4 regions of the Sphaerisporangium sp. NPDC005288 genome follow, and region 4 is predicted to be linked to each of the others. Evidence: riboswitches for the same ligand, from Rfam matches in the RefSeq annotation. Region 4 holds a riboswitch; each other region holds the start of a gene.
The links. A riboswitch is a leader RNA that binds a small molecule or an ion and turns the genes downstream of it on or off. The one in region 4 is predicted to bind cyclic di-AMP.
Positions count from the first base shown of each region.

Region 1 (6,886 bases), on a different contig from region 4:
CGGGGTCGCCTTGATGTCGAACTGCGACCAGATACTGCGGCGGGAGCGCGCCTGGTGGCGTCCCGGCCGGGGCGGCGGAGGCGCCGGATCCGCCCGCTGCGTGTGGAGGTTGACGCTCATCGGATTTCCGGGGCGCTCCCTGGCCGGCGGCCACGGGGAGGAGCCCCATTCTCCTTCTTCTCGTCGGTAACGGTCGATCGTGTGCCCGCTACCAAGCGATAACCAAGCTCGGCATCGGTACGACTGGACGAGTGCCTCGCGGGGCGTGGGCGGTGGTGGGTTCCACCACCGCCACGCCGCTCACTACGGCAGGTCACCGGTTCGCCGGGGCGGTGAGCCCCGGCGAACCGGTGAGGACCGGGGAGGATCAGCCCGCCGCCTTCTGGCCCGCCTCGACGAACTTCTGCCAGGCCTGGGCCACGGGCACCGAGCCCTGCTCCATGCCGTTGAGGACCTGCTCCACCTCGCGCTTGACCTGCGCGTGCTTCTCACCGAGGAAGATCGGCTGAAGCGACTTGATGGACGGCCCGAAGATCTTGCCGATGGGCGCGTTGTTGAAGTACTCGTTGTTCACGCTCTGGAGCTCGGGGTTGTCCTGCGCCGGGATGGTGCTGGGCAGGTTGCCGCCCTCCTTGAACGCCATGAGCTGGGCGTCGGGGCTGGTCAGGTAGCTGGCCAGCTCGGCGGCCTCCTTCGGGTGCTTGGACTGCTTGGGCACCGCGAGCCAGGAGCCGCCCCAGTTGCCGCCGCCGCCGGGCACGGTCGCGACGTCCCACTTGCCCTTGAACTTGTCACCGGCGTTGCCCGAGACCACGCCGAGCATCCAGCCGGGGCAGCCCAGGGTCGCGAACTGCGACTTGACGAAGCCGGTGTTCCAGCCGTCGGTGAAGTTCTGCAGCTTGGCGGTCAGGCCGTCCTGGCTGATCTTCGTGGCGAGGTCGAACGCGGACTTGACGGCCGGGTTCTTGTCCACGATGAGCTGCTGGTTCTTGTCGAAGTAGGTGACGTTGCCGTTCTTGGCGGCCTCCTGCGCCAGCACCACGTTGTAGATGGTGTTGATGCTGTCGACGAACTTGGCGTCCTTGACCTTGGACTGGAACTGCTGGCCGGCCTTGATGAAGTCCTCCCAGCCGCCGCTCCACAGCTTGCCGACCTCGTCGCGGTCGGTGGGAAGCCCGGCCTGCTTGAACAGGTCGGAGCGGTAGCAGATGCTCATGCCGCCGACGTCGGTGCCGAGGGCGAACAGCTTGCCCTCGGTGTTGATGCCGTTCTCCCACTTCCAGGCGGGGAAGTCGGCCTGGCGGCTCTGCAGGCCGTACTGGCCGAGGTCGGTGAAGAACTGGGGACGGGCCTTGGCCAGACCCATGCCGCCCTCGTCGATGCCGACCACGTCGCCGGCGCCGGTGCCCGACTGCAGCCACTGCAGCATCTGCGGCCAATAGACGTTCTCAAAGCTGTCGGTGAGGTTGTTGTACTTCACCTGAACGTTGGGGTGATCGCTGTTCCACTTGGCGACCGCGGCCTTGTAGCCGAAGTTGGTCCCGCCGCCGAAGGTCTGCAGCGTAAGGGTGATCTTCTCGGCCGCGGCCGAGGACGAGCCACCGGTGCTGGTGTTCCCGCCGTCCCCGCCGGAGCTGCACGCGGCGGTGATGCCGAGTGCGACCGTCATCACCGATGCGACCGCGAGTGTCTTCCCGCGGCGCATATTGTTCATCATTCCGGACCCCTCTCAGGTGGTTGCCCGATCTTTGGGAGGTGCATCGAGGGCCGGCCCCGACAGTCGGGCCCACGATGTGCTGGATCCCTCAGTCGTGATCTCGCGGGGGTGAGCCTGCGAGCGATATTTGGGAGCGCTCCCACGAAGGGTCCCCGACGGGCAATGCTGGCGTCAATATGCCGAAACCTAACTGTTACTCCTGGGGCGGTTAGCGCTGAGAAAACCGTAGAGTAGCCCCCATAAGGCCCTTTCGCAGCATTGGGAGCGCTCCCACCGCTTCGGCACAGTCGGGCGCAAATCATCCATGCGCCACGGCGCACGGGCTTCACCGGGCTCCTAGGCCACGGCGCGCGGGCTCCGCCGAGGTCCTGGGGGCGCGGCGCGCGGGCTGCGCGGCGTTCCGGCCGGCTCGCCGGAGTGATGGGAAACGAGCGCCGGCGCCGCGCGGCCGGGGGAGTGGGCCGGCCGTGCGGCGCCGGGAGGCGTCCTTCGCGGGGAGGCGGGCGGGACGCCGCGGAAAGGTGGAACGAGGGTGGCGGGCCGCCGAGGTCAGGCGGCGTAGCCGGGGTAGCCGTATCCGACGATCTGCGAGGCCGGCCTGGTGCGGATCTCGACCTTGCCGCCGTCGGTGTTGCCCTCGACCGTGCGGATGGTGCCGTCGCCGTTGTCCTTGATGACGAAGCCGACGTGCTCGATGCCGTCGATGCTCTTGTCGCCGTTGAAGGAGAAGAACACGACCGCGCCGGGCTTGGGCGTGGTGCCCCAGCGGTCCCGCGCGGCGAACCACTTGGCGTGGGCGACGGTGTAGGCGTCGGCGCCGACGGTGTCCTGCAGGCCCATCTGCGCGCCCACCCAGGAGACGAACATGTCGCACCAGGCGGCGTCGGCGTAGTCGGCGATCGTGCCACTGTCGCGCGCCACGGTCTCCCTGGCGCGCGGGGAGCTCATGTACCAGGCGTGGAACTTGGTGCCGCCGCCGCTGCCGTTCTCGCTGATGCCGACCTGCTTCTCGGCCAGTGCCAGCAACTGCTCGGCGGAGACCTGCCGGGACGGCAGCCCCACCTTCGCCGCCTCCTGCCGCGCGACGGCGACGATGCCGCTCTTGGGAGAGGCGGCGTCGGCCTGGGGAGAGGAGTCGGCGTTCGCCGCAAGGGCGGTGCCGGTGACAACCTGGGCGAGCACGAGCCCGCCGAACGCGACGGCCTTCAACTGGTTCTTCGGGGCATCCAGAAGCCGATGTACGGTCGTGACGAACATGGACAAGCTGAGACTCCTTCTTCCTGCCGCCTACCGGGTTAGCTGACGGGTTCGGACGTGAAGGTTCGTCCTACGGGCGCGTCCGTGGGCGGGCGCGCCTGATTCACCCCAAGAAGGTGGGTCCCCGGCTCCGCGTGGGCGCGGACTCGACGGAGGCGCGTGACGGTGGGAGAGGGGTCTCTCCGCAGAGGACCGGCCGCGCCGGGCGATATCGGCGGCACGGGCGGGTCGCTCAGAGAAGCGGTCTCCCGTGCCGGGATTCCTCCGAGAGTAATACATCGGACAAACCACATGCAAGTGGGACAAAGCTCTCGTCCGTTCTGGCCTTCTCATGGCAAAGCCAGGCACGCGGCCCGGCGAGAATGCGCGTCGGGCGCGGTTGACCTGCCGCGACGCGGGTAAGGTGCCGCCGATCCGGGCCCCGCGGGCGCGGACACGACTCCGGGGCCGTCCGGGCCCAGTGATACTCGGAGCCTGCGACGCCTTCTGTGTCAAGTGGGGCCCGCGTTGCCCATGTGACGCCTGGGAGCCGCTCTCATCCGACAACGGCCGGGCCGCCGTCGGCCGCCGTTCATCGTCTGTTCCCTATTACGTAGGGTCGCGGGGCTAGGTTGCATGCGTCGTGAACGTGTCAATGCCCGGCGTGGAGAGGAACGGTCGAAGCCGCGTGCGGGAGCAGGGGTCGGCCGTCGCCTGGGTGGAGTCTCCGCTCCAGTTGCTGTGCGCGGTCGAGGCGCGGCACGCGGGGTTGATCGGGCCGGGCACCCGCGTGGTGACCCGCGGCAGGCTGCCCGGCCTGCGCGTCACCCGCGCCGAGCTGGACGTGCTGGAGCTGCCGGCCGGGCTGAGCATCCAGGCCGCCGATCAGGGCATGCCCCGTCCCGGCCGCCGCGAGGCCTGGGTCCTCGGGGACGCCTTCTCCGGCAGGATGCAGCTCACCTCGCTGACGGCCTTCCCCACCCGCATGGTCATCGTCGACGACGGCCTGGCCACCATCCGCCTGCTGGAGCTGTTGACCGCGGGCCTGGCCACCCCTCTGCTGCGCGCCCGCGCCGCGGCCAAGCCGTCCCGCCTGGCCCTGGGCGTCGCCGCGGGGATCCGCCTGCGCGCCGCGGCGAGGGCCGGACGGCTCACCGTCTTCACCGCCCTGCCCGTCCCCGCCGCCCTGGCCGACGCCGTGCGCGGGCTCGGGGCCGAGCTGGTCACCCACGACTTCGCCTGGCTGCGCTCCCAGCCGGTGGTCGCCCACCCCCGGCCCCGCGAGAACACGGTGGTCCTCGGCACCTCGCTGGTGCGCAACGGGCTGATCCACCGCGACCGCTACCTGTCCTGGCTGTTCGCCCTCGAAGGGCCGCTGGCGTACTACCCGCACCGCAGGGAGGACCCCGGCGACCTGGCCGCGGTCCGTGACCACCCCGGGGTCACCGTGTACGACGCCGGGGCGCCGGTCGAGATGACCCTGCGCGACCTGCGCCCCGGCCAGCGCGTTCTCAGCCTGCCGTCCACGGCCGTCACCTCGCTGCGCGTGCTGCTCGCCGCCCGAGGGGTGCCCGTCCAGACCGTGGAGGTGCCCGACGACTGGTGGACTCCCTCCGCGTCGGTCTCCCTCCGATCGCATCTCCAGATGTTCGCGCACGAAAGGGCTTCTCCTTGAGCCGGGTTCTCGCTGTGGCCGATTCGGACTCGTATCTGAAATGGGCGGCGGGTCTTCTCGACCAGCTACCGGCCGGTTGGACATCGACGCTGGCCGTCGTGCGCACGCCGATCGTGCCGTCCCCGGCCCAGATCACCGCCGCCGTCAGCGGCACCCGCTCCGGCGCGGCCGAGCCGCCCGCCGTGGTGTCGGCGCGGGCGCTGCGCCGCATCGCCGAACGCGACCGGCCCGACGCCATCCTGCTGGCCTGCACAGGACCGGTGGTCGACGTGCTGGCCGGCGACGTGTTCGCCGGGCTCTCGCCCCGGCCGGTGCTGGTGTCGGGGCTGCCGGGCATCTCCATCCCCGCCACAGAGAAGGCCTGGCTGTACCGCGGGGCCTGCGACCTGTTCGTCGTGCACAGCGGCAGGGAGGTGGAGGAGTTCGGCCGCATCGGCAGGGAACTGGGCGCCACCGGGTCGATGGCCCTGGCCCGCCTGCCCTACCTGGACCATCGGACGGCCGGCGGCGGGACGGGCGACCGCCTGGTGTTCGCCACCCAGGCCAAGGTGCCCAAGCGGCGCGAGGACCGCGAGAGCATCCTGCTGGCCCTCGCCCGGCTGGCCGAGGCGCGTCCGGGCCTGGACGTCGTGGTCAAGCTGCGCGCCCTTGAGAACGAGCGCCAGACCCACAACGAGCGCTACCACTACGAGCGCCTGTGGCGGTCGCTGGCCGAATCCGGCGCGGTGCGTCCCGGCTCGGTGCGCTTCGCCGCAGGCGCCATGCACGAGCACCTGGCCGCCGCGGCGGGATTCGTGACGGTCAGCTCCACCGCGGCCCTGGAGGCGATCGCCGGCCGCGTCCCGCTGCTGGTCCTTTCGGACTTCGGGGTCAGCGCCGAGATGATCAACCTGGTGTTCGAGGACAGCGGGTGCCTGGGCACCCTGGAAGACCTGGCGCGCGGCGACCTGCGGCACCCGACGGCCGCCTGGTGCGACGCCAACTACTTCCACGACCCGGCCACCAGCGACTGGGTGGCCAGGCTCGGCTCCCTGATCGCCGAGGCGCGTGCGGGGCGGCTCGCCCCGGTGCGGCCGCTGCTCACCGGACCCGAGCACGCGGCCGCCCGGCGGCGGGCCCGCCTGCGGGTGGAGGTGCCGCCGAACGTGCTGCGCGCCGGTTACCGCGCGAGCCGCCGCGTGCGCCGCTACCTCAAGGCGCTGGGCTGAACACCGGACGGGATGGCGTGAAACTTTCGTGCCGCCCCGTCCGCATCAGTGGTGGCATGGGCGCTGCGACCCCCGTCCGCCCTGCGGAACATGACGCGCCACGTTGACAACTCCCGGCGTCCGGTCACAATCAGTGACGTCAACGCCCCTGGTGACGGGAGGACGGTCATGGCGGGAAATCCCGGGTCGGAGGTCGCCATGCGCCGTTCCCTCGCGCGAGCGGCGATCGCCGCCTTCGCGGTCATCGGCGCGGTGGCCTCACCACCGCTGACGGCGGCCCCGGCAGGCGCCGCGGCCGCCACGCTGGGAGGGGCGGCCGCGGCCACCGGCCGCTACTTCGGCGCCGCCGTCGGCGCCTCCCATCTCGGCGAGGCGCCCTACGCGGCCGTGCTCGACCGGGAGTTCACCTCCGTGACGCCCGAGAACGAGATGCACTGGGACGCGGTGGAACCGGTGCGCGGCCAGTTCAACTTCACGCCGGCCGACGCCATCGTCGCCCACGCCCAGAGCAAGGGAATGCGAGTGCGCGGGCACAGCCTGGTCGACTCCCCGCACACGGCCTGGACGGGCAACCTGCTGACCGCCCAGGACACCTACCAGGCGCTCACCGCCCACATCGCCGCGGTGGCCGGCCACTTCCGAGGGAAGATCCACAGCTGGGACGTGGTGAACGAGGCGTTCGCCGACTCGGGTGGCGTGCGCCCCGGCCTGTTCCAGCGACGCCTCGGCGACTCCTACATCGAGACGGCCTTCCGGGCCGCCCGCGCGGCCGACCCGGCCGCCCGGCTGTGCCTCAACGACTATGGCATCGAGGATCCGGCGGCCGCCAAGACCCGCGGCGTGCTGGCCATGGTCAAGGACTTCAAGACGCGGGGCGTGCCGATCGACTGCGTCGGGCTGGAGTCGCACTTCTCCGCGACGGCGCCGCTGCCGGCGGCCTACGCCCAGACCATCGCCCAGTTCGCCGCGCTCGGCGTGGACGTCCAGATCACCGAGCTGGACATCGAGGGCTCGGGCGCCGCCCAGGCGCAGGACTACCGCAAGGCGCTC
Region 1 is NZ_JBEXGT010000021.1:97,077-103,962, reverse strand. It holds gene ABZU32_RS21055 (sugar ABC transporter permease) at 1-120, opposite strand, end outside; gene ABZU32_RS21050 (ABC transporter substrate-binding protein) at 368-1,705, opposite strand; gene ABZU32_RS21045 (CHAP domain-containing protein) at 2,267-2,974, opposite strand; cyclic di-AMP (ydaO/yuaA leader) riboswitch at 2,987-3,136, opposite strand; gene ABZU32_RS21040 (hypothetical protein) at 3,642-4,628, shown strand; gene ABZU32_RS21035 (DUF6716 putative glycosyltransferase) at 4,643-5,836, shown strand; gene ABZU32_RS21030 (endo-1,4-beta-xylanase) at 6,005-6,886, shown strand, end outside.
Region 1: another riboswitch for cyclic di-AMP. It lies ahead of ABZU32_RS21045 (CHAP domain-containing protein); the one in region 4 lies ahead of ABZU32_RS23625 (C40 family peptidase).

Region 2 (6,886 bases), on a different contig from region 4:
CGGCTGCCCAAACGGCAGATGGGCAGATAGAGTCGAGCGCATCATGACTTCCCGTCCGGCGCCGCTGATCCCCCCGCGGCTCCGCGCGATCTTGGTTCGCATCCCGTTCCTGGTGCGGATCGTGCGGTTCCTGCGGAGGGGGCCATTGGCGCGTGACCGGAACCTGCTCATCACGCTGAGCGTCGCCACGCTGGCGCTCGGCGCCCTCGCCGCGCGCGTCTCCACCGAGTGGTTCTCGCCGAGCCTGTTCATCCTGGCCACTCTCGTCGGGGGCCTGCAGCTCCGCATGCGCAGCCTGGCCGTCCTGGTGGGCGCCGTCGCCGTGGCGCTGGGCTACATCGCGGCCACGCTCGGCGTGCGCTCCGTCGGCGCGGGGCTGCTGGTGACCATCGGGTTCACGACCGTGCTCGCCTTCCTCATGGCCCGCACGCGCGGCAAGCTGGGCGTCCAGGGGCTGCGCGGGGACGCGATGCTGCTCGAACTGCGCGACCGCCTCAAGCGGCAGGGCGAGCTGCCGCCGCTCAACCGCAAAGAGTGGGGCTCGCGGGTCGTGCTCAAGCAGGCGGGCGGCTCCTCCTTCGGCGGCGACTTCCTGGTCTCCATGCGCCACGGGAACGTTCTCGAGGTCGCCCTGGTCGACGTGTCGGGCAAGGGCGTGGACGCCGGCACCCGCGCGCTGATGCTCTCGGGCACCTTCGGCGGGCTGCTGGGGTCGGTCGAGTCCTTCCTGCCCGCCTGCAACGCCTACCTGCACCGCCAGCCCGAGGGCGAGGGCTTCGTCACCGCCGTCCACCTCCGGCTCGACCTGTCCACCGGGGCGTACCAGATCACCTCCGCCGGGCACCCGCCGGTGGTCAAGTTCGACGCGGGCACGGGCACCTGGCAGGTGTCGGCCGCCAAGGGCGTCGTGCTGGGCGTCGTCCCCGACCTGCACTGCGAGCCCGACAGCGGCGTTCTGCGCAAGGGCGACGCGCTGATGCTCTACACCGACGGCCTGATCGAGCAGCCCGGGCGCGACATCGACTCCGGGCTCGACCGGCTGCTCGGCGAGGCCGAGCGGCTGGTGCCCTCGGGCTTCCACGACGGCGCCCGTCCCCTGGTCAACTCCATGTCGGCCGGGCACAACGACGACTGCGCACTGATCCTCATCTGGCGGCCGTAGCCCCCCGCGCCCAACGCGATCAGAGCCAGCCGGTCTCGGCGGCGATGCGCACCGCGTCGGCGCGGTTGCGGGCTCCGGTCTTGCAGATGATGCGCGACAGATGATTTCGGACCGTTCCCACAGAGAGATAGAGCTTGGCGGCGATCTCCTTGGAGGAGGCGCCCTGGGCGGCGATGCGCAGGACGTCCTGCTCGCGGGGGGTGAGAGGGTTGTCGGCCGAGGTGAGCGCCGCGATGGCGAGGTCGGAGTCGACGGCCTTGCGCCCGGAGGCGACGCGGCGGATGCCGTCGGCCAGATGCTCGGGCGCCACGTTCGTGCTCAGGAAGCCGAGCGCGTGGGCGGCGAAGGCCCGGCGCACCTGCCCGGGGTTCGGCCGCGCCGACAGCAGCAGCACCTTGCAGCGCGGCGCCTTCTGGTGCAGGCGCGCGGCGGCGGTGAGCCCGTCGACGTCGGGGAGGTCGACGTCGACCACCGCCACGTCCGGGGTGAGTTCCATGGCTGCCGGCACGATGTATTCGCCGGAGGCGACGTCGGCGATCACCATGAGATCCTTCTCGCCGTTCAGCGAGGCGACGAGGCCCCGGCGGACGAGAGGTAGGTGTTCGGCAACCAGGATGCGTATCAAGGTGCTCCCTTGGTCCTTGGGAACAGAACCGGCAAATTATGCTACGCCGACTCATATCCCACGGTGTCTACATGATTGCGTACCGTCAATGCAGTCTCCCGATTCGCTCCACCGCGCGCAAGTCACTCCTACGCTTGGTCGTTGAGTGTTGTTTTCCGGCGGCGGCCGAAGCCCTCGCGCGTTCGGTTACGCTCGGAACGGGCAATCCAAACAGAAGGCATCTTCTCCGACGTGGGGGTAGCACCTATGAGCTGGCTCGCAGTGGCCGGGTTTCTCATCTTCTTCGTCGGGTTGGCCGCGTCCATTGCCCTGCACGAGTTGGGCCATCTGGTGCCCGCGAAGTTCTTCGGCGTCAAGGTCACGCAGTACATGGTCGGTTTCGGGCCCACGATGTGGTCGCGCCGCCGCGGCGATACCGAATACGGCCTCAAGTGGATTCCGATGGGCGGCTACATCCGCATGATCGGGGCACTTCCCCCCCGGCCCAACGATGATCCGAACAAGCTTCGCAACATCTCCACCGGGCCGTGGCAGGCGCTCATCGAGAGCGCCAGGCAGGCGGCGCTGGAGGAGGTCAAGCCCGGCGACGCCGACCGCGTCCTGTACCGCAAGCCCTGGTGGCAGAAGGTCATCATCTTCATCGGCGGTCCCGCGATGAACTTCGTGCTGGCCTTCGTGCTGTTCGCCATCGTGCTGATGGGCTTCGGCATCTCGGTGCCCAAGCCCGTGGTCGCCGAGGTCTCCAAGTGCGTCGTCACCGTGGCCGAGCAGGAGAAGGGCCAGCAGTGCACCCCGGCCCACCGGTCCACGCCCGCGGCGCTCGCCGGACTCAGGGCCAAGGACAAGATCGTCTCGTTCGGCGGCAGGCCGGTGAACTCCTGGGACGACGCCAGTACGCTGATCCGCACCCATGGCGCGGGCCCGGTCGCCATCGGCATCGAGCGCGACGGCAGGCCGATGACGCTGAACGCCACGCTCATCGCGCAAGATCGCCCCTCCCTCGACGACCCGGAGAAGCTGGACAAGAACGTCGGCTTCCTCGGCGTCAGCCCCACCCTCGTCGTGGAGAAGCAGGGGCTCGGGTACGTCGTCGGCGCCATGGCCGACCTGGTCAGGCGCACCGGCTCGGCACTGCTGCAACTGCCGCAGAGGCTCGTCGGGGTCTGGCAGGCGGCCTTCGGCGGCGCCGAGCGTGACCTCAACAGCCCGCAGAGCGTCGTCGGCGCCGGGCGCCTGGGCGGCGCGATCGCCGCGGCGGCCATCCCGCTGGAGAACAAGATCGCCGGCTTCATCCAGCTCCTGGCCGGGTTCAACCTCGCGATCGGCATGTTCAACCTGATCCCGCTGATGCCGCTGGACGGCGGCCAGATCGCCGGCGGCCTGTGGGAGGGAATCAAGCGCGGTTACGCCCGGGTGCGCCGCCGCCCGATGCCGGGGCACGTGGACATCGCCAAGGCGCTGCCGCTGACGTACACGGTCGCGATCTTCCTGATCGCCATGAGCAGCCTGCTCATCTACGCCGACATCGTCAACCCCATCCGCCTGCCGGGCTGATCGGCCCCACCGGCGCCGGGCCGCGCGGCAGGCGCCCCGCAGGCACGTCGCGGTGCCACGCCCGCCGCCTGGTCACCGGGCGGCGGGTCACCGTAATACATCCTCCGGGCGAGTGTCCGGATGGAACTTTCACCGGCGGCAAGACGGCCGGACGGCTAGTACATCGAGATGTGCACGTGGTCGAAGTGGTTGGCGGTGATCCCGCCGCGGTTGGCCATCGACCGCCAGCCGGGAAAGCCCAGGTTGTAGATCCGCTGCCGGTAGATCACGTACTTCACGCCGAGCTTGCCGCCGTTCTTGATGGCCCAGGCGGCGATCTGCTCGCCCATCGCGACGCCGGCGGGCGAGGGCATCGCCCCGCCGGAGCTGAGCATGAAGTCGCACGCCCGGCCCAGCGGGTGCTCGCCACTGTTCTCGGGGCGGTAGCAGCCGACGGGGAACCGCAGCGGGAAGTGGTCCTTGACCTCGGCGCGCATCAGCCGCATCCGCGGGGTGATGTTCTCGCTCCCGGTCGGCAGCTCGGGCGCCCAACTGCCGTTGGCCTGCTTGCCCGGGGCGGTGGGCACGAGCCGGTCCAGCTTGTCCTTGATCTGGCCGATCAGTTTCTCGGCGTCCCTGCGCTGGGCGGTCACCTCGACGACGTCGTCGCGCAGGCCGTCGGTCAGCGCGGCCGCGTCGTCTGCCGCCTTCTTGCGGGCGTCACGGGCCGTGGCATATCGGCCGATCTCGGCGGACTGCTCGGCCTGGAGCTGTTGCAGCATCGCGGCGCCGCCGAAACCGGGCGACATGATCTCGCGCATCATGCCGAGACCGCTGCCCGCCTGGTAGCTGAGCTGGGCGATGTCGCCGACCTGGCCCTCGGAGGCGGTGAGCTCGGTCTCCGCGGCCTTCAGCCGCTCGCGGGCCTTCTTCTCCGCGGCCTTGGCCTTGGCGACCGCGACGCGCTTGGCGTTGTACTGGGCGATCAGCTTGTCGACCTGCTTGCCGAGGGCGGCGAGCTGTGCCTTGAGCTGTTTCTCGGTGGGTTTGGGGGCGGCGGCGCCGGCCGTGGACGGGCCGAGCACCAGGGCGGCCACCATCAGAGCGCAGGCGGCCACGGAACCGTGGCGGCCGGAAGACAGGGGCAGAGCCCGCTCCTCTCCATCTGCCGACCGGGTTAGCTGACGGGTTCGGGCCGGAGACGCCCTACCACACGTGTGGATTCACCCCAGAGGAACCGATGGGTCCCCGGCTCCCAGGCGGGGCACCTGGGATTAGGCGGACCGGCCGTTACGGCCGGTGTGTGATGGATGGTAGTGGTAGATCCGTATTTATGGCGACCCCGGAGGTGACGTCCCCCGACGTGGCGTGCGCGGGGTCACCGCCGCCGCGTCAGCGGCGGACCGTCCAGGGCGGGCGCGGTCACGGCTGCTCGCGCAGCATCCGGGCGGCCTCCTCGGGCAGCACGTCGTTGACGAACGCGCCCATCGCCGACTCCGACCCGGCCAGGTACTTCAGCTTCTGCGCCGCCCGCCGGATGCTGAACAGCTGCAGGTGCAGGTAGGCGAGGTCGCGCCCGGTGCGCACGGGCGCCTGGTGCCAGGCCGCGACGTAGGGCATGGTGACCCCGAACAGCCCGTCCAGCCGCCGCAGCAGGTCGGTGTAGAGCGGGCCGAAGGCCGCGCGCTCCTCGGCGTCCAGCTCGCGAAGGTCGGCCGCCCTGCGGTTGAGGTAGACGTGCACCTCGAACGGCCACCGCGCCGCCGCGGGGACGAACGCCGTCCAGTGCTCGTTGGAGGCGACCACGCGCGTCTCGGCCTTGCGCTCGGCGGCCAGCACGTCCGCGAACAGGTCGCCGCCCGTGCGCTCGCGGTAGCGGGCCGCCGAGGCCAGCATCTGCCGCGTGCGAGGCGTCACGTACGGATAGGCGTAGATCTGGCCGTGCGGGTGCGCCAGCGTGATGCCGATCTCGGCGCCGCGGTTCTCGAACGGGAACACCTGCTCCACGCCGTCCAGCCGCGAGAGGTGGTCGGTGCGGTCGGCGAGCGCCACCAGCACCAGATCGACCTGCTCGGGAGACAGCCGGGAGAAGGAGGAGTCGTGCCGGGAGGTGAAGCACACCACCTCGCACCGGCCGACGCCGGGCCGCACCTCGCTCAGGCCGCCCACATCCTCGTAGTGGCCCAGGTTGAAGCTGAAGGACGGGAAACGGTTCTCGAACACCGCGACGTCGTAGTCGGCGGCGGGGATCTCGGTCGCGTGGCCCGGCCGGGAGGGGCACAGAGGGCATTCGTCGGTGGGAGGCAGGAACGTGCGGCCCTGGCGGTGCCCGGCGATGGCGATCCACTCGTCCATCACCGGGTCGTACCGCAGCTCCGAGGCCGCGGGGCGCGGGGGCAGCTCGCGGGTGTCGGCGGCGCCGCGGTCGGCGTTCTCGTCGTGGTCGAAGTAGATGAGCTCTCGCCCATCGGCGAGCTGGGTGACGGTCCGCTTCACCGGGCCACCTCCTGTCCGGCGGCCGGCTGAGCCGCCTGTCCTGTCGTGTCGGCGGCCCGGGCCGCCCGTTCTGTTCCCGGAGCGCGGTTCGCGCGTCCGGACCCGCCGGCGTCGCGCGCCGGCTCGGTCGATGGCGCCGTCCCCGCGGGGTCGGCCAGCAGCAGCGTGCCGGCCTGCTCGGACAGCGCCGATCTGGCCTCCTCCGGCAGGCCGGTGTCGCTGATCACGACGTGCGCCTCGTCCAGCTTGGCGATCGTGCTGATGCCGACGGTGCCCCACTTGGTGTGGTCGGCCAGCACGACCAGCCGCTGCGCCGCCGCGACCAGTTCGCGGTCGGTCTCGGCCTCAAGGATGTTGGGGGTGGTGAAGCCCGCCCTGGGGTTCATGCCGTGCACGCCGAGCATCAGCGTGTCGACGTTGAGCGCGCGGATGGCCGCCACGGCGACCGGCCCCACCAGCGCGTCCGACGGCGTGCGCACCCCTCCGGTGAGCACGACGGTCTGGTCGGCGCGCCCGGCCCGGTGGAAGACGTCGGCGACCTGGACGGAGTTGGTGATGACCGTGAGGTGGGGGACGTCGGCCAGGTGATGGGCCAGGGTCCAGGTGGTCGTGCCGGCCGACAGCGCGACCGCGCTGCCCGGGCGCACCAGCTCGGCGGCGCGGCGGGCGATCGCCTCCTTCTCGGCCTGCTGGCGCACCGACTTGGCCGCGAAGCCCGGCTCCTCGGTGGACCCCGCGCCGGTGGCGGTGGCGCCCCCGTGCACCTTGTCCACCAGCCCGCGCTCGGCCAGCGCCTCAAGGTCGCGGCGGATCGTCATGTCCGACACCCCGAGCTCGCGCACCAGGTCGGCGACCCGTACCGCGCCGCTCCTGCGGACGCGCTCGAGGATCGCCTGCTGCCGTTGCTGAGCCAGCATCGCCTCACCTCTCCACCAAGTTCCATCAAAATACTACATAATCTGACCTGCACCTTGTTGGAACGTGAGGGGCGATGGTGGGGCGGGTGGACGGTCCCGGGTGGCGGCTCTGGGGGGCTTTCTTTGGCGTTTGGGCCTTGTACCGGTTCGGGC
Region 2 is NZ_JBEXGT010000084.1:6,285-13,170, reverse strand. It holds gene ABZU32_RS39980 (PP2C family protein-serine/threonine phosphatase) at 44-1,162, shown strand; gene ABZU32_RS39975 (response regulator transcription factor) at 1,182-1,787, opposite strand; gene ABZU32_RS39970 (site-2 protease family protein) at 2,034-3,341, shown strand; gene ABZU32_RS39965 (hypothetical protein) at 3,497-4,438, opposite strand; cyclic di-AMP (ydaO/yuaA leader) riboswitch at 4,473-4,611, opposite strand; gene galT (galactose-1-phosphate uridylyltransferase) at 4,743-5,816, opposite strand; gene ABZU32_RS39955 (DeoR/GlpR family DNA-binding transcription regulator) at 5,813-6,733, opposite strand.
Region 2: another riboswitch for cyclic di-AMP. It lies ahead of ABZU32_RS39965 (hypothetical protein); the one in region 4 lies ahead of ABZU32_RS23625 (C40 family peptidase).

Region 3 (6,886 bases), on a different contig from region 4:
CGGGCTGCGCCTGATCTACAACCGCAACACCGCCTGAGCGCGCCCCGCGCGATCAAGCGGCGGGGGAGATCCATATCGGAGACGTGGAGGGGGCGCGCGCGTCGAATACGGCGCGGCGCGGTGATCCGCCACGGCAAATCGTGGGTGGCCGGAGTGTTACGCCCACGGGCGTGACCGGCGGAAGAAAGTCAGAAAGCGTACTGGTTTCGCGGGTCGAATTCGGCGTATAGCGTGTCGACCGTATATCTCCGAGCCGGGGCGCCCGCGAGGCGTCCCGTGTGGAACCGGGCCTCCACCAGCGCCGCGGTGGTCTTCCATGGCGGATCATGCGGCCCACGGCCATGATCATCGCCGATGTCCCCCCGGACCGGGAGGTGCGGGGACATGTCACGAGTAGTTCACATATGCACTGGTATGTCAATCACAAACGTCATGGGTATCGAGGTCAGTGCTTGACGACCTTTCAACGCGGCGTTTAACGTTCCTGACGGGGCGGGCCGAAGCATTCAGTATGTTGCCGAGTTCGTCGTGGGGGAGGACACCCGATGGCGTATCCGGATCTGGTTTCCCGAGGGAATGACATTCCTTCGGGATCAGACGGTGTGGGACTGAGCGACGATGATCTTCTCTTGCTCGCCGAACTGGCCAAGGGCGTGACCGTCGACAGAGTGGGACGCAGGCTCGACGTGAGCGGCCGCACCGTACGACGCCGCCTGCGCGGCATCTGCGACCGCATAGGCGTCGCCACGGCCATCGAGGCCGTGGCCTGGGCGGCGCGGCGCCGCCTCATCTGAGGTCGCACCGTCCGAGGCAGGGGTACCTCGTCCCGGCGAGGCGGCGTCACCGTACCGACGGCCGCCTCGTCCGGCGTGCGCGCCGTGGCGCTAGTCGGCGATGCGTACGCCGCCGGCGAACGGGCGGTTGCCGAGCGGGACCACCCGCACGACATCACCGGTGCGCGGTGCGTGCACCATCATGCCGCCGCCGATGTAGATGCCGACGTGGTGCAGGTCGCTGTAGAAGAAGACCAGGTCGCCGGGGCGCAGGTCCTCGCGGGAGATGTGGGTCCCCGCGGTCCACTGGTCGCCGGTGTAGTGCGGCAGGCTGATGCCGACCTTCTGGTAGGCCCACAGCACCAGGCCGGAGCAGTCGAAGGTGCTCGGCCCCGCGGCGCCCCAGACGTACGGCTTGAGCTGCTGCGTCAGCGCCCACTTGGCGGCCTGGGCGGCCTTGCCCTCGCCCGGGATCGGGATCTCGATCCTGGTGGCCCGGCCGTACCCGCCGGCCTGCGACAGCGCGCGCTTGAACAGGCTGCCCTCGGTCTTGGCGACCAGGCCGCGGATCTTGTCACGCTGGGAGGACAGGTCGGAGACGAGCTTCTTGACCTCGGCCTCGCGGGCCTTGGCACCGGCCTTGGCGCGCTCGGCGGTCGCCATCGCCTTGCCGATCTGGGCGACCTCCTCGCCCTGCTGCAGCTGCAGGGCGTAGGTCGTGGCCACGCGGTCGAGGTAGGCGTCGGGGTCGCCGGACATGGCGAGGGTCGATGCCAGCGGCGAGCCGAGACCGCCGGTCATGTAGGCGTCCTGGGCGTACATGCCGGCTCTGGCGCGCTTGGCCTCCAGGTCGGCCTCGCTCTTGGAGAGGGTCTTCTTGGCGAGTTCGGCCGAACGCTGCGCCTGCTTGAGGCGCTCCTTCTGGCCGTTGTACTGCTCGGTGAGCGACTCGATCTGGTTGTAGAGGTGCTCGACCTGGTTCTTCAGGTCGTTGAGGCTGGGCTTGGGCTCGGCCGTCGCGGACACCAGAGGCGAGCCGAAGGTCACGGCCATCAGCGCGGCGGTCACCAGCGCGATACGGCGGGGAAGGCGCGAGGACGCACCGGAGGCGCTCCCGAAGCGGGAATGGGCACCGCGTTCTCGCCCGCGGGCGTGCCTGCCCGCGCTCTTTCCAGGCGTGCGCCTAGGCTGCACCAAAAAGCTCCTCTCCTCGGACGCCTACCGGGTTAGCTGACGGGTTCGGGCCGGAGCAGCCCTACCGAGCACGTGACCATGGAGGATCGCGATGCCTCCCTCTCGGATTCACCCCAGGGGTGGCGGGTCGCCGGGGGACCTCCCCCGGACCCACCTTTGGGTCCCCGGTTTCCCGCCGTTCGGATGGGACGGGAATTAGGCGGTGCGGTCGCCGCGGAACGACGACCGACATTGACGCTGGACATTAGTCCAGTTCAGGTTCCTGCTCAACCAGAACTGCGAATTCTGTTGAGGTTCCACAACCGGCGCGTCACGGAAAGATCACGCCGGTGGACGTCCCGCACCCGTTCCGAGCTGCGGTTACCCGGCCCGCGGGCAGGGGATCGAAGAAAAGCCGCAGGTCAAAGAGCATCTCGCGCGCCACGCTCCCAGACTCCCCTGCGACGCGCACCGACCGCGCGCGCCGGATCACGCTCCGTGATGGCGACGCGAATTGGCAGGTATTTCGGACAGTCCGTTATCGGGGGGTCTCGGCACGGCGTCGAACGCCGCCCCGCCGGTGGGCGGATACGCTGACGCGTCATGAGGCAGGCCGCGCAGCGCCCGTCCGCCGAGGGCGCGCCCGCCGTCCGGCGGGCCCGCACCTCCGACGTGCGGACGATCAGGAAATTGGTCGACACCTACTCCGGCGACGGGCCGCGCCTGCTGCGCAAGGCGACCGTGACCCTGTACGAGGACGTCCAGGAGTTCTGGGTGGCCGAGCGAGACGGCATGGTCGTGGGCTGCGGCGCGCTCCACGTGCTCTGGGAGGATTTGGCGGAGATCCGCACGGTCGCCGTCGACGCCGGCTGCCGCGGCATGGGCATCGGCCACATGATCGTCGCGGCGCTCATCGACGCCGCCCGCCGGCTGGAGGTCCAGCGGGTCTTCTGCCTGACCTTCGAGGTCGAGTTCTTCGGCAGGCACGGTTTCGTCCCCATCCAGGGCACGCCCGTCTCCCCCGAGGTCTACGCCGAACTCCTGGACTCCTACGACGAGGGCGTCGCCGAGTTCCTCGACCTGGAGCACGTCAAGCCGAACACCCTGGGCAACACGCGGATGTTGTTGCATGTGAACCCGCGATCCTGACCTTGGGGGTGACGGAATGGAAAGGTGACTGTTGATCCCGCTGTCGCTACCTTGGCAACACCACGGCACGTGCGCCTGACAGAGGCCACGTGCGAAGCCGAAGTGAGGTGACACGGTGAGCACCGGACAGCCGCCGTACCCACGCGACGAGCCGGACGAGGGTCATTCGTCAACCGGCTCTCCGCAATATGGGCAGCAGAACCCCCCGGGCATCGATCCGGAGGTGACCGTCGTCCACCGTCCCCAGCCGGCCTCGGAGCACTCCGCCTACCCCCAGCAGGGCTATGGCCAGCAGGGAGCCTACGGCCAGCAGGCAGGGACGGGAGCCTACGGCCAGCCGGGCGCCTACGGCCAGCAGGGTGGAACCGGAGCCTACGGCCAGCCTTCCCACCCCCAGCAGGGGCAGGGCTACGGGCAGCAGTACGGCCAGCAGGCCCAGCAGGGCCAGCAGCAGTACGGGCAGCAGCCCCAGCAGTACGGTCAGCAGGCGTACGGCCAGCAGGGCCAGCAGGAGGCCCAGCAGGGCTACGGCCAGCAGGGCCAGTCGTCGTCCTATGGCCAGCCGCAGTACGGCCAGCAGACCGGCGGCTACGCCCAGCCGCAGGGCTACGGGCAGCAGCAGTACGGCCAGCAGGCCCAGCAGGGCCAGCAGCAGTACGGCCAGCCTGAGGCCCAGCAGGGCTACGGCCAGCAGGGCCAGTACGGCCAGCAGGACGCGCAGCAGGCGTACGGCCAGCAGGCCCAGTACGGCCAGCAGCAGTACGGGCAGCAGGGGTACGGCCAGCCGCAGTACGGGCAGCAGGCCGGCCACGACCAGCAGGGCTACGGGCAGCAGCACGCCCAGCAGGCGCCGCCGTACGGGGCGGCCTACGGCCAGCAGGGCTACGGCCAGCAGCAGTACGGCCAGCAGGGGTACGGCCCGGCCGGCTACCAGCAGGGTTACCCGGCCACCGGCACGCAGCCTCCGGGCGCCCCCGCCCCGCTGGCCGAGTGGTGGCAGCGACTGGTGGCCCGCATCATCGACATCGTCATCATCGTGATCCCGTACGTCATCCTCAACGCCGTGCTGGCCGCGCTCATCGTCACCGCGCCGAGCTTCGACCCCGCGACGGGCGCGATCAGCCCGGGCGGCGGCGTGTTCCTGGCCAGCCTGCTGACGGCGATCCTGGCCGGGCTGGTCTGGGTCGGCTACGAGTTCCTGATGACCAAGCAGCGTGGCCAGACGGTCGGCAAGATCGTCATGGGCATCAAGATCGTCCCAGTGGGCGGCGGCGTCGAGGGCGGGCTCGCCTCGGACGTCGCGATCAAGCGCGCCGGCGTCCTGTGGGGCTTCGAGTTCCTCGCGTGGGTCCCGGTCGTGGGCCTGGTCACGTGGGTGTTCTACCTGGTGAACGTCCTGTGGCAGTTCTGGGACAAGCCGCTGCAGCAATGTCTGCACGACAAGGTCGCCAAGACCGTCGTCGTGAAGATCAAGTAAGCGGCGCGCGCTCGGGGCCGGGGGTGATCCCCCGGCCTCGTTTGCTATATGCGACCGATCCGGCGCACACGTGGCGGCCGAATCGGCGAAAAGGTAACGGACATACCCCTACATGCGATAGGACCTTGCACGAACCGCAGCTTCCTTCGCAGTCGCGAAAGGTGACGAAATGACGGCAGAACCACCCCCCGGCGGTTACGATCCGCAGGGCCCGGGCCAGCCATACGGCAACCCCCAGGGTGGCGGCTATGGCGCCCCTCAGGGCGGCTATGGCGCTCCCCAGGGCGGCTACGACGCCCCCCAGGGGGGCTACGGTGCACCCCAGAGCGGGTACGGCGCACCCCAGGGCTACAACGCCCCCTACGGCGGCCCCCAGGGCGCGCCGCTTCCTCCCGGCGCTCCCGCGCCGCTGGCCGAGTGGTGGGAGAGGTGGGTCGCCCGGATCATCGACATGCTGATCTTCGGCGTCGTCTACTTCATCCTGAACCTCATCCTCTCCCCGATGTTCGCGCCCTCGACGGAGGAAATTCTCGCCAACCCCGGCGTGGCGATCGGCTCCTCCTTCGTCCCCGGCCTGGTCTCGGCGATCATCGCCTACGGCGCGTACGCCGCCTATGACTACGTGCTGCATTCCAAGGACGGGCAGACCATCGGCAAGAAGGTCATGAAGATCCGTCTCGTCGGCGTCGGCGGCGCTCCGGTGGATTCGTCGGCGTTGATGAAGCGCTCGGCTATCTACCCCGGCGTGCTGGTGCTGTACGGCATTCCCTTCCTCGGCGTCCTGTCGGGCATCTTCGTCCTCGTCCTCGGCGTGCTTATCCTCACCGACAAGCCGCTACAGCAGGGCCTGCACGACAAGCTCGCGGGCACGGTTGTGGTCAAGGCTCCCCGCTGAGATCAGCTTTATTGACGGGACGGCCGCGGCGCGGCCGTCCCGTCCGTGTTTTCCGGCGGATCCGCCTTTCCCGGGCCATCCGGTAAGACGCCTGGAGAGACGGAGAATGCTGTGGAACGGTCCTTCGCGGCTTTGGCCCCCGGCCCCGCAACCCCCGCTGACCTCCTGTGGGGATAGAGTCGGACCGTGACTCCCGGATGAGCGGGCCGTGGTACAGAGCGCGGGAGTCTCGTGTGACAATTAACGTGGGAGGGGCGCTGAATGCCCACCCCGCGTGGAGCGAGGATCAATGAACGATGTATTGTCCGCGTTGATACCACCCTTGGTGGTCGCCGCGGTGGTCATCATCGCGGTCGTCAAGCTGTTCCGTTCCGAAGCGGGGGGCCGGCGTCAGGAGGCGGAGTCCTCGGAGAAGTCATCTGAGGCATCTGAGGCTTCTTCCGACTGACCGGAGGGCCCGGCGCCGCCGCTCCTCTTGTACCTGTGGGTTCCATGAGAACCTGTGGGTTCCGTGAATTGTCAGCCGGGGTTACCGGGTATATCTTTGGCTGGCGAATCGAACAATGCTCTGCGAAAGGATTGCCAGATGGCCACGCAGATCCAGAAGATACTCATCGACGACCTCGATGGTGGCGAGGCCAATGAGACTGTCACCTTCGCGATTGATGGCTCCGCTTACGAGATTGACCTGAGCGGCGACAACGCCAAGAAGCTACGCGAGGCGCTGTCGGCTTTCGTGTCCAATGCCCGCCGGGCGGAGGGCGCCGCCACCCGGGGTCGCAAGCGGGGCGGCGGCCAGCGTCCGTCCCGGGAAAAGAGCTCGGAGATCAGGGCGTGGGCGAAGGCCCACGGGATCTCCGTCAGTGAGCGCGGTCGTATTGCCTCCTCTGTGGTCGAGCAGTACGAAGCGGCACACTGACGAGCTCTTTGTGGATCACTCGGCTATGGCGGTGACCAGTCAGGAATCGCCGCCATAGCCGCATGATCGTGTTTTCCGAGCGTGATCGTCCGGGGCGCGGCCCGGGGGTACACGTAAAACGGCGATGTTAAACGTCGTTCGCTTGCGGCGTAGCGGGAACATGTGACCCCCCAACAGTAGTTGGATGGAGCGTGAACGCCCTGCTCTCGGGGAACGTCTCCTGTCTAGAGCGGTCACCGGTCGGGGCTAGCATGCGGATGCGGCGGGCCCGGATATCCCGAGCTGCCTGACCGCTCTGTGAGGAGCGACGAGATGTTCGAAAGGTTCACTGACCGCGCACGGCGGGTTGTCGTCCTGGCCCAAGAAGAGGCCCGGATGCTCAACCACAACTACATCGGCACTGAGCACATTCTTCTTGGCTTGATCCATGAGGGTGAGGGTGTTGCCGCCAAGGCTCTTGAGAGTCTCGGCATCAGTCTTGAAGGTGTGCGCCAGCAGGT
Region 3 is NZ_JBEXGT010000027.1:93,999-100,884, reverse strand. It holds gene ABZU32_RS24750 (type III pantothenate kinase) at 1-37, shown strand, start outside; gene ABZU32_RS24745 (LuxR C-terminal-related transcriptional regulator) at 630-794, shown strand; gene ABZU32_RS24740 (NlpC/P60 family protein) at 885-1,841, opposite strand; cyclic di-AMP (ydaO/yuaA leader) riboswitch at 1,973-2,179, opposite strand; gene ABZU32_RS24735 (amino-acid N-acetyltransferase) at 2,550-3,095, shown strand; gene ABZU32_RS24730 (RDD family protein) at 3,211-4,572, shown strand; gene ABZU32_RS24725 (RDD family protein) at 4,742-5,467, shown strand; gene ABZU32_RS24720 (hypothetical protein) at 5,757-5,915, shown strand; gene ABZU32_RS24715 (Lsr2 family protein) at 6,054-6,386, shown strand; gene ABZU32_RS24710 (ATP-dependent Clp protease ATP-binding subunit) at 6,699-6,886, shown strand, end outside.
Region 3: another riboswitch for cyclic di-AMP. It lies ahead of ABZU32_RS24740 (NlpC/P60 family protein); the one in region 4 lies ahead of ABZU32_RS23625 (C40 family peptidase).

Region 4 (6,886 bases):
CGGCGGGAAGTCGTTGGTGACGAACAGCGTCCTGGCGTGCCCGGGGCCGTGCCCGTCGGGGATCACGGCTCGGGCAGGCCGTTCAGGCGGGCCCAGGAGCGCGCTAGAGCCAGACGCTGCGGAGCGGTGGGGTGGGAGGCGTACATCAGGTAGTCGAAGCCGCTCGGCGTCAGATCGGAGATGTTGGTCAGCGCCAGCCGCTTCTGCATCGCGGCGAACGTGGCGGCGTCGCGGGTCAGATCCAGCGCGTGGACGTCGGCCCTGGCCTCGATCCGCCGGCTGACGAGGTTCTCGGCCGGCCCCGACAGCACGGTCGCCAGGCTCATCAGCCCCAGAAGCACGCCGACCGACCTCGGGTCGGCCACCGAGGCGACGCCCGTGCGGCGCCTGAGCGCGGGCAGGGACACCACCAGGTACAGCAGGCAGGCGCCCGCGGCGGCGCCGAGCGCGCCGACCATCGTCCCGTACAGGACGTCCCCGCGCTTGGCGTGCCCCAGCTCGTGCGCGACGACCAGCCTCACCTCACCGGCCGGGGCGCGCAGCAGCGTGTCGTAGACGACGATGCGGCGGGTGGCGCCGAAGCCGGAGACGTAGGCGTTGAGCGCCGTGGTCCGGCGGGAGGCGTCGGCGACCAGCACGTCCTGGACGGGGACGCCGTCGCGGCGGGCCATGGCGACCAGATCGTCGCGCAGCCGCCCGGCGGGCAGCGGCGTGAAGTCGTTGAACAACGGCTCGACGACCAGGGGGTAGACGAACGACGCCGCGACGGTGAGCAGGAACGCCCCGGCCGCGGCGGGCGCCCACCAGCGGCGGGGGGCGCGGCGGGCCAGCCAGACCACCGCGAGCACCATGATCGCGATGATCACGGTCTGGACGGCGAAGCTCTTGAGCCGGTCGGCCGACCACGCGGGCCACTGCTGGGTGGACAGGCCGTACGCGCGCAGCCGCGTCTCGTACCACATGCCGAGCGGCCACTTGATCGCCAGGCTCACCGCCGAGAGCGCGACGACGCCGAGCAGGGCGCGCGCCCACCACGGGCCCGGGAGCCGTCCCACCAGCCAGGCGCCCACGGGCGTCAGGACCAGCACGCCCGCGACGGCGAGCGTCACGGCCAGCGACAGGTACACCGGCACGTTCACGGCCGCGTCGAAAGCGTCGGCGCGCGCGATCTGCGCCGCGGTGAAGTCGCGCGCGGGATCGGGCGCCACGGCGGGCGCGGAGCCCGGCAGCGGGCGCCACGGCGTGCTCACCGCCACCACGGCGGCCAGCGCCACCCCCAGGCCCACCAGCGCGCCCCCCGCCGCCCGCACCCCGCTCACCGCTCGCTCCGAGCCGGCGCCTGGACCATCGGATGGGCCCGTGCGGGTGTGCGCGTCCGCGCCGGCGTCGCCCGCCGGGCCGGCCACGCGGCCGGTCTCGTCACTTCGCTCCATGCTCTCCCCTGCGCCGCGCCGCCACCGTGGTCATGCGAGCTGGTCTCGGACGTACTCGCGCCAGGCGGCGGTGAACCGCTCCAGGCTCATGCGGAGCGTGCGGGACAGCGCCGCCCGCACGTCCCCGTGCCTGGACTCACGGTAGAGGCTCACCAGAGCGCGTTCGCCGAAGCGCCCCGCGACATACCGGCAGGCGAGCCAGGCCTCCTCGTACGCCTGGGCCTGCCGCGCGGAGCCGGCGGCGAACGCCTCCGGCCCGGGCAGCCGTTCGGGCGTCCGTCCGGCGCGCACCTCGTCGGCCAGTTCGGCCGCGGCCCGGCGCGCCGGGATGCCGGCGTCGAGATAGCCGACGTAGTCCGCGAACCCCTCGACCAGCCATTTGGGCGTGCTCCCGTCGAGCGCCGCCCCGGTGGCGATGTGCGTGATCTCGTGGGCGAGGACGACGTCGCGGCCGGCGGCGGTCAGGCGGGCGAACGACCGCGGCTCCACGATCACCCGGTCGGCGCCCGCCACCGCGGCCAGGCCGCTCACCTGCGCTGGGGCGGCCAGCACGGCCGCCTGCTCGGTCGTGGCGGGAACGGCGATCAGCGGACGCACCGGGCCCACGACGCGGGCGACCAGCCGGCTCGCCCGGTCGGCCCGGCGCGCCAGGTCGGCGAACGCGGCTCCGGAGGCCACGGCGGCGGCCCCGCCTCCGGGGACGGGCCCGGTCGCGGAGGTTCTCGCAGCCTGCGGGACCGTGGTTCCAGAAGCCGTGAGGGCTCCAGGGGCGGTGAGGGCACCGGGGGCCGCGACCACGAGGGAGAGGTCGCCGCGAAAGGTCCGCGCGCCGGACCATATCTCCGGATGCTCGCCGATCAGCGTCCGCGCCCGCCGTCCGAGATCGTCCTCGACGGCGGAGGGCCCCGTCAGCACGGTCAGCAACCCCGCCAGGACGGCCCAGAGCCACACGACGCGCATGCGGGAAATCTACCTGCTCGTCCTTCCCGGCCACATCGGCGTCCCAGGGGCGGACTCACCTCAGCGTCCCGGCAGCGGACCCGTATCGACTTAAGAACGGTGGACCCGTATCGACGTCCCGGCGGCGGACGCGTCTCGGCTTCCCGGCGGCGGACCCGGTTCGACGTCGCGGCGGCGGACCCGCGGAGGTCGTGCCCGCTTTATCCGGCCACATCGGCCTTGCGGGACGCGGACGTGCGAAGGCCCCGTCCGCTCCGAGGGGGGAGGAGCGGACGGGGCCTTCACGACCGGCGCGAGGGGCATGTGCACCACCCGGAAACGTCTTCGAGGAGCGGGGGCACCTCTCGGAGACGCTCTCCCGGAGGAATCCTCGCGCCGATCGGCCTCCGGAACGGCAGGCAGATCGGCCTCCGGAACCGCCGGTCAGCTTCCGGAACCGCCGGTCAGCTTCCGGAACCGCCGGTCAGGGTCCGGAACCGCCGGTCAGGGTCCGGAAGCGCCGGCCGGCATCCCGGGACGGCCCGGAAACCGGACCGGCCCGTCGTGGGAACCGGGAGCGGATCGGCACGGGCGACCGGCGCACCCGACCCAGCGGAGCCCTGGATGGGCGGGGGTGGTTCCGCGGGTCAAGCGGGGGTCCAGCGCCAACCTGGAGCGGCAGGCGGAATCCGACCTGGTCATCCGATTGCTGGATGGCAGCGCCGACGCCGCGACGGTCCCGCCGGTCAGACGCCGGGGCGGACGGCGCCGACGAAGGACGCCTTCCGGTAGCCCGACAGCTTGTCGATGCGCACCCGCGCGCCGGTGTGCGGCGAGTGGATCATCTTGCCGTGCCCGACGTACATGCCGACGTGGCCGAGTCCGTAGAAGAACATCAGGTCACCCTGCTTGAGGTTCTTCCAGGACACCTTCTTCCGCACCGTGCGGAACTGGCTGGCGGCGATGCGGGGCAGCTTCACCCCGGCCTTGCGCCAGGCGTACAGCATCAGGCCGGAGCAGTCGAAGGCCCCCGGGCCGCTGGCGCCCCAGCGGTAGGGGTCGCCGATCTGCTTCTTCGCCACCGCGACGGCCGTGTGCGCCTTGAACTGCTGCCGGGCGGCCCTGCTCACTTTGGCCTTGCTCTTGGATGTGCGGGAGGTGCTGGATGTGCTCGCCTCGCTCACCGTGGCCGTGCCGGTGGGCTCGGAGGCCCCGGTGATGCTCGGTGTCTCGATCAGCCCGGCCGGGCCGTAGACGGACGGCTCTGAGGGTCCCTGAGCCGGTGCCGCCGTGGCGGCGTCAGCCGCCGTCGCCTGCGTCGCCACGGCTCCCACGGAGGCCGTCATGGTGAGCACCACACCGCCGAGAGAGAAGCGGGCAATGCGCGACAGACGAGGGTTCTGGGTGGTGCTGGACAGGATCGCTCCTTGATTCTTCCACTCACGCCTACCGGGTTAGCTGACGGATTCGGGCATGGAAGTAGCCCTACGACGCCAAGGCGTCGATTCACCCCCTGATCCCGCGTTCAGGATCAATTGGGTCCCCGGTTCCGTGCTCCTTGCCGCACGGATTCGGCAGGTCACCGCCCCTTTGGGGTCCTGGCTCGCGCCTTACTGGGGCGACGGCGACCGCTGGATTGTCATGCGTGGAGCCGGTCGGAAGACCGGCTCCGTTCGCGACGGCATGGCGTGCTCGCCGCGGGCCAGAAGTTACACAGAACCCCAAATTGAGGCAAAGCCGTGACCAAGTCACATAGATCAAATAGGGGGCTTCTTAATCAGGAAACCCCTGCACAACAAGCGCATCCGTTACCCGTATGTGATTCCCCTCACATATCCCGAAACGGCACCTGACGCGAGTCACACAGGTCACATCAGTCACACCCGTTCAGGGATCTTGGAGAGGGAACGGTCCACCTAGCCCCGCCCGGCGGACCGGGATTCGCACCCCCGCATGTCACGCTCCGCACCCGAGACCCGTTACCCACGACGTCTGTTCCGCAACGATCCTTCAGCAACAGTGCTTCCGCAATGAGAATTACGCAATATCTGTTGCGCAACGTCCATTGCTAATGTCAAAGTGGGCGCATGGCCGATGAAGACGTACGCACGATCACCGACTCACGGGTGCTGGCCGCCCTGTCGCATCCCACGAGGCGGCGCCTCATGGACGCGCTGAAGGTCTACGGTCCCTGCACCGCCAGCATGCTGGCCGAGCACACCGGGCAGGCCGTCGCCAACGCCAGCCACCACCTGCGCGTCCTGGCCGGCAGCGAGCTCATCGAGGAGGCCCCCGAGCTCGCCCGCGACCGGCGCGAGCGCTGGTGGCGGCTGTCCTCGGCCGAGCTGCGCTGGAGCGAGTCCGACTTCGGCGGCGACCCCGCGACCGCCGCCATCGCCAGCGCGGCGGCGTCCCTCAACCTCGAACACCACGTCAGCATGGTCCGCGCCTGGTACGCCGCGAGCGAGGACGAGCGGGCGGCCTGGCAGGACGCCCCCTTCTCCACCGACAAGTGGCTGCGGCTCACCCCCGACGAGCTGCACGAGTTCGAGGCGCAGTTCCTGGAGCTCCTCAGCCGGTGGGCCACCCGGGAGATCCCCGACGACGGGCGGCCCCGCGAGCCGGTGTTCGTCTTCGCCTTCGGCGTCCCGGGCCGGCCGTGAACGGCCTCACCGCGGCGGCCGCGCCCGCCGCGTCCCGATCCCGGGGCCGCTGGGGGCTGCTGCGCGACCGCGACTTCCGGCTGCTGTGGGTCGGCGAGACCACCAGCGGCTTCGGCAGCTCTCTCACCTCGGTTGCCCTGCCTCTGGTCGCGATCACCGCGCTCCACGCGACCACGCTGGAGGTCGCTCTGCTCACCGCCGCGGCGTGGGTGCCCTGGGTGATCATCGGCCTGCCCGCCGGAGCCTGGGTCGACCGCCTGCCCCGCAGGCCCGTGATGCTGACCTGCGACGCCGTGTCGTTCCTGCTGTTCCTCAGCATCCCGGTGGCCGCGTGGCAAGGCGTGCTGACCGTCGGCCATCTGCTGGCCGTCGCGCTGCTCACGGGCACCGCCAAGGTGTTCTTCCAGACCTCCTACCAGGTGTACCTCCCCTCGATCGTCGTTCCCGCCGACCTGCCCGAGGGCAACGCCAAGCTCCAGGGCGGCGAGTCGGCCGTCGAGGTGGTGGGCCCGGGAGCCGCCGGTCTGGTCGCCCAGGTGTTCGGCGCGGTCACCGCGCTGCTCGCCGACGCGGCGAGCTTCGTGGTCTCGGCGCTGTGCCTGCTCGGCATCAGGGCCCGCGAGGCCCCGGTGTCGCGCGAGCGGCGGGCCACGACGCTTCGACGCGAGATCGGCGAGGGCCTGCGCTTCGTCGCCCGCGACCCCTACCTGCGGGTGCTCACGGTGTTCGGGGCGGCCAGCAACCTCGGGCTCATGGGATACCAGGCCATCCTGGTCGTCTTCCTGGTGCGCGACGTCGGCGTCGGCCCCGGCGCGGTCGGCGGGCTGATGGCGGTCATGAGCGTCGGCGGCCTGGCGGGCGCGGCGAGCGCCACCTGGGTGTCCAGGCGGCTCGGCAGCGCCCGCGCCATGATCGTGTTCGAGGCGCTCGGCGCGCCGTTCGGCCTGCTCATTCCGCTGGCCCACCGGGGCCCGTGGCTGGCGGTCGCGGTGGCCGGCGGGTTCGTCCTGGTCACGGGCGTGGTGGCGGGCAACATCATCAAGGCGGGCTTCCGCCAGACCTACGTCCCCCGGCACCTGCTCGGCCGGGTCTCCGTGAGCATGCAGTTCGTCAACTACGGCACCATCCCGCTCGGCGCCCTCCTCGGCGGAGCGCTCGGCGGCGCCATCGGCACCCGTCCATCGATGTGGGTCGTCACGGCCGGGCTCGCCCTGACCGGCCTGATCCTCCTCACCGGCCCCCTCAGGCACCGCCGCGACCTCCCCGCCTCCCCCGACCGCCCCTGACCCCACGACCCCACCCACCACCAGACCAGCCCGCACACCGAACCAGACCCGTTCGAGCATGCCTATCCCGGCGCCGGGTCGGCGGGACGAGGAACGGCCGATCCGGCGCCGTGTGCGGCGGGCGACCCGGTGGACCCTCGGCTCACAGCCCCGGCCGTTCGCCAGGCCACCGGCGGGCGGGCGTCCTTGCCATATCGGCAAGAGGGTGTGCTCATTCGCGCCGCGAGCGCCTAGCCTGCCGGCCATGATGTCGCATTCTCAGCACCATGATCACCTTGGACATGAAGATCAACGTGACCGCCATGACCACGATGGCGAGGGCCACGCGCACCATGACGAGGCCGGCCTGGCGGACCTGCTCGACCTGGACGCGGTGGTGCTCGGCGCCTACCTGGAGAAGGTGACCGCGTGGGCCGGGCGGCACGCCCCCGACGCGCCCCGGACCATCGTCGACGTGGGCGCCGGGACGGGCACCGGCGGGCTGGCCTTCGCACGCCGCTTCGCGACCGCCGAGGTCGTCGCCGTCGACAGGTCCCCCTTGATGCTCGGACGCCTCCAGGCCACG
Region 4 is NZ_JBEXGT010000025.1:103,728-110,613, forward strand. It holds gene ABZU32_RS23610 (glycosyltransferase family 4 protein) at 1-66, opposite strand, end outside; gene ABZU32_RS23615 (M48 family metallopeptidase) at 63-1,433, opposite strand; gene ABZU32_RS23620 (hypothetical protein) at 1,464-2,393, opposite strand; gene ABZU32_RS23625 (C40 family peptidase) at 3,119-3,718, opposite strand; cyclic di-AMP (ydaO/yuaA leader) riboswitch at 3,801-3,959, opposite strand; gene ABZU32_RS23630 (metalloregulator ArsR/SmtB family transcription factor) at 4,460-5,035, shown strand; gene ABZU32_RS23635 (MFS transporter) at 5,032-6,321, shown strand; gene ABZU32_RS23640 (methyltransferase) at 6,566-6,886, shown strand, end outside.